Regions from separate parts of the Alteromonas sp. W12 genome, predicted to be linked through region 1. Evidence: predicted binding sites of a transcription regulator. Region 1 holds the regulator's gene; the other holds the start of a gene.
The links. Region 1 encodes FNR, which switches genes on or off when oxygen is low (the NO sensors DNR and NnrR bind a similar motif). Its sites were predicted from a motif close to TTGATCTAGATCAA; they were not measured.
Positions count from the first base shown of each region.

Region 2: clpB (ATP-dependent chaperone ClpB) is a predicted target of FNR. The motif match lies at 1,854-1,867, and genes of this name have one in related genera.

Region 1 covers NZ_LQXH01000014.1:15,253-18,949, reverse strand. Annotated here, with positions in the region: gene uspE (universal stress protein UspE) at 119-1,042, opposite strand; gene fnr (fumarate/nitrate reduction transcriptional regulator Fnr) at 1,287-2,024, opposite strand; gene AWH61_RS19340 (sulfite exporter TauE/SafE family protein) at 2,070-2,729, opposite strand; gene ccoS (cbb3-type cytochrome oxidase assembly protein CcoS) at 2,716-2,946, opposite strand; gene AWH61_RS19330 (heavy metal translocating P-type ATPase) at 2,948-3,697, opposite strand, start outside.
Region 2 covers NZ_LQXH01000007.1:859,646-863,342, forward strand. Annotated here, with positions in the region: gene rluD (23S rRNA pseudouridine(1911/1915/1917) synthase RluD) at 56-1,039, shown strand; gene pgeF (peptidoglycan editing factor PgeF) at 1,056-1,811, shown strand; gene clpB (ATP-dependent chaperone ClpB) at 2,061-3,697, shown strand, end outside.

The DNA of each region.
Region 1 (3,697 bases):
CCATTATACATTAAAGCGGCTTTTCGAGACCATGCTTGTGAAGTTAAATTTGTTGGTGACATACCGTGTTGACCGCTAAGTAACCGCAAACACGGGCTATGTAGTACTAATAAAAAGACTACACCGACAACGGCGACACAAATCCATCTGGCTTAATAGCAAGCACATCGCAATTGAGTTCGTCGATCACGTGTTCTGCAGTGTTACCAATTAGGGCCGCTGAAATGCCCACACGGCCAACGGTACCAATAACAACCAGCTCTGCATCCAGTGTTTTTGCCACTTGCGGGATAACTTTTTCCGGAAGGCCTTCTCTTACTACACATTTGTTGTCAGGAATACCGTACTTTAACGCGTGACTACGCATTTCCTTTAAATGATGATTTTTTACCGCGTCGTGATAGGTATCGGGGTCGAACTCAGGCACTTCTATGGCGATATTAAGTGGTGTAGAAGGGTAACTGTTGACCAAATTTACGCTCCCTTTCAATAAAGAGGCGTAGTCGTTAGCAATGAGGGTGAGCTTATCGTTAAGTGCGGCATGCTCATCGTCTTCACTGCCTACGTTTACTGCAGCAATAATCTCTCCTCCTTCTGGCCAGTCGTGCTCTTTAACGAGCAATACTGGGCGAGGGCATTTACGCATTAAATGCCAGTCGGTGGGGGTGAAAATAACAGAAGCAAGATCGTCGTGCTTTTTGGTTGCCTTTACCACTAAATCTATCTGATTGTTTAGGGTGTAGTAAATAATCGACTCATACGCACGATTATTCCATTCTACAACGATATCAGTTTCAGTGAATCCTTGTTCTCTTAAGTGGGTGGCAAGCCATTTTGCATGCTCCTTTGTAACTGCATCGCGCATTGACTCGCGCTCATCCGGGCTAAGCATGGTCGTCATATCATAAGATAAGTCGTATACCACCATCATGGCGGTAACTGAAGCACCTGTTTTTGAAGCGAGTTCATAAGCACGGCTTAGTGCAGGTTGGTTATCGCGCTCGGCATCTACCACGGCCAGAATTCGTTTACACTCAATCATAACGTCCCCCTAACTACGAAACTTAGTAGTGGCTGTCGAAATCGAAGTTTTCTAATACTAACTATAAACGACATTGGGAAAAACGTAAGTTGTTTTAGATCAAGAATTTTACGAGGCGACCATGAGTGAAGCTACCGAATTGAATATGGAGCAACCGGCGTGGCGCTGAAAGGGTAGATAGGTGGCTAACACTGGTCACAAAAAAGCGCGCTTAGTGCGCGCCTTATTTAACACCTAAAAACGGCTAACCGCAGACAACGCTAGGGCCGTTAAGCGCCGCTAGTTTGGTGTTTAGCCTATCGAAATCCAAAATAGTAATAAGCTTGCCGTCTACTTTTATGATGTTGTCTTTTTGAAAACGGCTTAACAGACGACTAATCGTTTCAATCGTTAATCCTAAATAGTTTCCAATTTCGTTGCGCGTCATGGTTAAGTGGAATTCTCTATGGGAAAAGCCACGCTCTTCAAAGCGTTGCGACAGGTGTGAGATGAAATACAGTAAGCGCTCTTCTGCAGTTCGCTTGTTTAAAAGCATGATCATGTCGTGATCTTGTTTTATTTCAGCACTCATGAAGCTCATGATTTGGTGGCGCAGTTTTGGAAATTGCACTGACATTTCGTCGAGGGTCTCGTAGGGAAGTTCACACACCATGGCAGTTTCTAACGCAGAGGTATAGCTTTGGTGTTTGTTCTCTCTTAATGCATCGAAACCGATAATGTCACCAGGAAAGTGGAAGCCGGTAATCTGTTCTTCACCTTCGGTATTAGTCACAAATGATTTGAATGAACCGGTTCTCACTGCAAATAGAGAACGGAATTTATCACCAGTTTGAATCAGCGTGTCACCTTTATGAAGCGGCTTCTTGCGTTCAATAATATCGTCAAGAGACTCGATTTCTGTTTTGTTTAACGCCACCGGTAAACACAGGTGACTGAAACTACAGTTTTGACAGTGAATAGAAAATTGGCTTCCTTTGCTCATAATGCACGCTCTCTAAAAGAATACCCGACAATAATACACCCATTTTTAAACGATTGCGCCATGAATAAGATAAGCTGCATATATTGCCATTATTACCGCAATAATTTGTCTAAAATGGTTATGTTGAAAACTTCGAACAATATATTGGCTACCAGCGCTTGCAGCGAGCAAGGTGGGTAATGTACCCAAACCGAAGAAGAACATAATAGCAGCGCCTTCTAGCGCGTTACCCGCCGCGAGAGACCAGGTAAGTGTGGAATACACCAAACCGCAAGGAAGCCAACCCCAAATAAAACCATAAGGCAACGCACTTAAAGGGGTCTTAAATGGCAAAAAGCGTTTTGAAAGCGGCTGGACTTTGGAAAATAGGCCTTTACCCGCATTTTCCAGCACTGTTAAGCCAGTCCACCACTTACCCAAATAACACGCCAGTAGAAGCAACATGATTCCGCTAAGTAGGGAAAGGGCATAGTTGGCAAGAGGTATATAATCTGCTGCAATTTTTCCAAGTGCCCCGGTTATTGCTCCGGCGATGGTGTAGCTCACTATACGTCCCATGTTATAGGCAAGGGTATAGGGTAGTGCTGAAGCGCCTTTAGGCGATACCATCCTTAGCGCAGCGACAATTCCACCGCACATTCCCACACAGTGAACTCCACCGGCTAAGCCGATAAGAAAGGCAGAGAAGTAGTTAATCCCTTCCATGTGGCGCTTGGCTTTTGTCTACTTTACTGTCTTGAAGTTGCTTGCGTTGCTCAGCTAGCTTTTTTTCTTCTGGCGGAAGATCATCGTCAAACAGTATGCTATACCCTTGGCGATCCAAATCTTCAAATTGATTGGTTTTCACCGCCCAAAAGAATATCACGATAGCGACGGCAACAATGATGATGGCGATTGGAATTAATACGTAAATAATACTCATGCTATTTGCTCAAAAGTCGCGTTGAGTTTGTGACCACAATGATACTGCTTAACGACATACCAACAACAGCCATCCACGGTGAAAGTAGGCCTGATACGGCGAAAGGTAAGATCAAAACGTTGTAACCTACCGACCAGCCAATATTTTGCCTTATTTTTTGCTTCACTTGGTGCGCAGTTCGAATAAGTTCTGGTACAGAAAGCAGCTGATCGCCAAGCAGTATCACGTCGGCGGCAGTTTTAGCCACGTCTGTGGCATTACCCACTGCAATTGCCACATCAGCGCTGGCAAGAACTGGAGCGTCGTTAATACCGTCACCCATCATCATCACTTTCGCGCCAGATTGCTGCATAGCTTGAACGGCTTCGTACTTTTGCTCAGGTGTTAGGCCACCTTTAGCGGTCGAAATTGGCAATGGTGCGGTAAGCGCATTAACGTTTTGCTGTGTATCACCACTTAAAACGGCGAGGGTATGGCTTTTAGCTAATATATCGAGAGTTTCTTGCGTATCTTCTCTTAGTGAATCCTTTACTTCATACGCCGCCATAATACGCCCCTTAACCGTGAGAAACACGTTAGCTGAAGGGAACGCTTCAATGAGTTTTAGCTGAGATTCGTGAACGCTGAATGCTACAGAACCCATAGAAAACAACGTGTCATTGATCTCACCGCTGATACCTCCTCCTGGCGAAACGGTAAAATTAGTCACTTTGTGTACCGTGTTATCGATAGCGTCAGCACTGCCGCTAGA
Region 2 (3,697 bases), on a different contig from region 1:
TGTACAGCGTGAATACTTGTTATAATACCCTTTTTTAGACGTAATCAATGGTGTTATGACACAGTCGCCGAACACAATACAATTAGAAGCTTCAACGGAAGCTGCGCATTTTGGTTTACGGTTAGATCAGGTTTTGGCTGATTTGTTCCCTGAATATTCTCGTTCTAAGCTAAAAACTTGGATCCAAGATGGGAATGTTGCTGTAAACGGTGAAGTAATCACCGTGCCTCGCCACAAAATGCAAATGGATGAACTTGTTACTGTACAGGCCGAAATGGATGTACAAGTAACGAGCGAAGCGCAAGACATCGCGTTAAACATTGTTTATGAAGATGAACACATCCTAGTCATAAACAAACCAGCAGATTTGGTTGTGCATCCAGGTGCAGGGAACCCAAGCGGTACCGTGCTAAATGCCTTGTTAAATCATTGTCCAGAGATAGACAAAGTTCCACGTGCGGGCATTGTCCATCGCCTTGACAAAGACACGACGGGGTTAATGGTAGTAGCAAAAACAATTCCTGCTCAAACGCATCTTGTTGACCAACTTCAACGTCGGGAAATGAGTCGTGAATACGAAGCCGTTGCCTTAGGTACGATGGTCGCTGGTGGTATTGTAGATGCGCCTATTGGTAGACACGCAACAAAACGTACGCATATGGCAGTACGTGAAATGGGCAAACCAGCGGTCACTCATTTTCGTGTTATCGAAAAATTTCGCGCATACACGCACCTGCGTTTGAAGCTTGAAACTGGCCGTACGCACCAAATCCGCGTACACATGGCCCACATTAAGCATCCTTTGCTTGGCGACCAAGTTTATGGCGGGCGTCCTCGTCTTCCTAAAGGGGCGTCAGAAGAATTTATCGCTGCGCTTCGCGGATTCCAACGTCAGGCGTTGCACGCCGCACAGCTCTCGCTGTTTCACCCTGAAACTGAAGAGTGGATGACGTGGAAAGCTCCCCTACCTCAAGATATGCAGGACTTGCTTAAAGCCGTGAAAAAGGACACCGCGGACAATCCACAAGATATGCTTTAATGAGTAAGGCGAACTTATGACATTGTCAGCTGCGAATTCACCTATTTCATCCACGCTGGATTTGATTACGCCAGCGTGGTCATGTCCCGCAAATGTTGTTGCATACACAACGACAAGAATGGGAGGTACAAGCATAGGTGATTTTGCAGGTTTGAACGTTGGCGCCCACGTGGGGGACGACCTCCTACTAGTGAAAGCCAATAGAAGCCTAATTCCACATAGTGAAAAGATCACATGGTTGGAGCAAGTGCACAGCAACCGCGTGGTGTCATTGCCGAGCGCAGATACCACCGCTGATGCGTCGTATTCTTCTTCAACATCGCATTTTTGTGCGGTAATGACCGCAGACTGCGTGCCCATTTTATTGTGTGATGAAAGCGGTCAAGAAGTGGCGGCAGTACATGCTGGTTGGAAAGGTCTCGATACTAACATTATCGGAAGTGCAGTTTCACACTTTGGCAGCGACGCAAAAAAACTCATCGCTTGGGTTGGTCCTGCAATCAGCGGGCCCTGCTACGAAGTTGATGCACAGTTGGCGAGTAAGTTTCGCCATATAGACGGTGCCATTGCCAATAGCTCTAATAGAGGGAAGTACTTATTAGATCTACCTCTAGTGGCACAGGTGCAATTGCAGCAAGCTGGCGTTGAGAGTATTACACAAAGTAACTTGTGTACTTACACTGACGAACAGCGTTTTTACTCTCATCGAAGAGCTACGCATCAAAACAAGCGCACGACTGGGCGTATAGTTAGCGTAATAGGCCTGCTTTAAATTGTTTCGAAAAAAGGCGGCAGTTTTAGTCTGATCACACAGTTGCGCTAGATCAAACTTCATACATTATTTGTTATCTTTTTGGCTAACTTTTTAATCTCATACTTGAATCGCAATTGAGCAGCCTACATAACTAGAACATAAAGAATACCATTCCGCATAGATCATTACCCACTCAGCGAGAGTTAAAATGTTCGTAATTGCGGCGTGTTACCGCAGGTATAGTTGTTCATTAATTAGGTTGAAATTATGAGACTAGATAGATTTACCAGTAAATTTCAGCTCGCAATATCCGATGCTCAATCACTCGCATTGGGGCGAGATCATCAATACATTGAACCTGTCCATTTAATGACTGCCATGCTAAATCAGCAAGGCGGGTCAGTACGCCCTTTGCTTGACCAAGCAAACATCAATGTAAATGCGCTACGCTCAGCACTGAGCCAAGCTATTGAGCGCCTACCTCGTATTGAAGGCATTGGGGGAGATGTTCAATTAAGTAAAGACAGCGGCATTTTGCTAAATCTTTGTGACAAGATAGCGCAGCAGCGAAAAGACGAATACATCACTTCAGAAATCTTTGTTCTAGCGGCGCTACAAGATAAAGGGCGCTTGGGGGAAATCCTCAAAAGCCTGAATATCACTAAAGAAGCTATTGAAAGCGCAATAGACGACATGCGTGGTGGTCAGAAGGTCACGGATCCTAATGCTGAAGATGTACGTCAGGCGCTTGAAAAATACACGACAGATTTAACCGAGCGAGCAGAACAAGGCAAGCTCGACCCGGTCATCGGTCGAGATGATGAGATTCGCCGAACTGTTCAAGTACTGCAGCGTCGAACCAAAAACAACCCAGTACTCATTGGTGAGCCGGGTGTGGGTAAAACGGCTATTGTTGAAGGGTTGGCTCAGCGCATCATTAATGGCGAAGTGCCTGAGGGCTTAAAGAACAAGCGTGTTCTTGCCCTTGATATGGGCGCGTTAGTGGCGGGAGCTAAATATCGCGGTGAGTTTGAAGAACGCCTTAAAGCAGTGCTTAATGAGCTGGCTAAAGAAGAAGGCCGCGTGATCTTATTCGTTGACGAACTGCACACCATGGTAGGTGCAGGGAAGGGCGATGGAGCGATGGATGCAGGTAATATGCTTAAACCTGCGTTAGCCCGTGGTGAACTTCACTGCGTTGGTGCTACAACACTGGATGAATATCGTCAGTACATTGAAAAAGACGCAGCACTTGAACGTCGTTTCCAAAAGGTATTAGTTGAAGAACCAAGCGTTGAAGACACTATTGCTATTCTGCGTGGCTTAAAAGAGCGCTATGAGCTCCATCACTCGGTAGATATTACTGATCCCGCTATCGTTGCAGCGGCAAGTTTGTCGCATCGTTATATTAGCGACCGCCAATTGCCAGACAAAGCCATTGATCTTATAGACGAGGCTGCGTCTAGCATTCGATTGCAAATAGACTCCAAGCCCGAAGAGATGGATCGTCTGGAGCGTCGTATCATCCAGCTAAAATTGGAAGAGCAAGCTCTGGCCAAAGAAACAGATGATGCGAGTCATAAGCGACTTGAGATGATTGAGCTAGAGCGTGAGCAAGCGGAAACCAAGTACGCAGAGCTTGAGAAAGTGTGGCTGGATGAGAAAGACGCCATGCAGGGCACTCAAACCATTAAAGGGGAGCTTGAGCAGGCTAAACTTGACTTGGAGATAGCGCGACGTGCATCTGATTTGAATCGTATGTCGGAACTTCAGTACGGCCGTATTCCAGAGCTTGAAGCAAAGTTAGAGCAAGCGGCTGAAAACGAAACTCGCGAGACGACGTTACTTAAAAATAAAGTGACGGACGTTGAAATTGCAGATGTGCTTTCGCGATGGACGGGTAT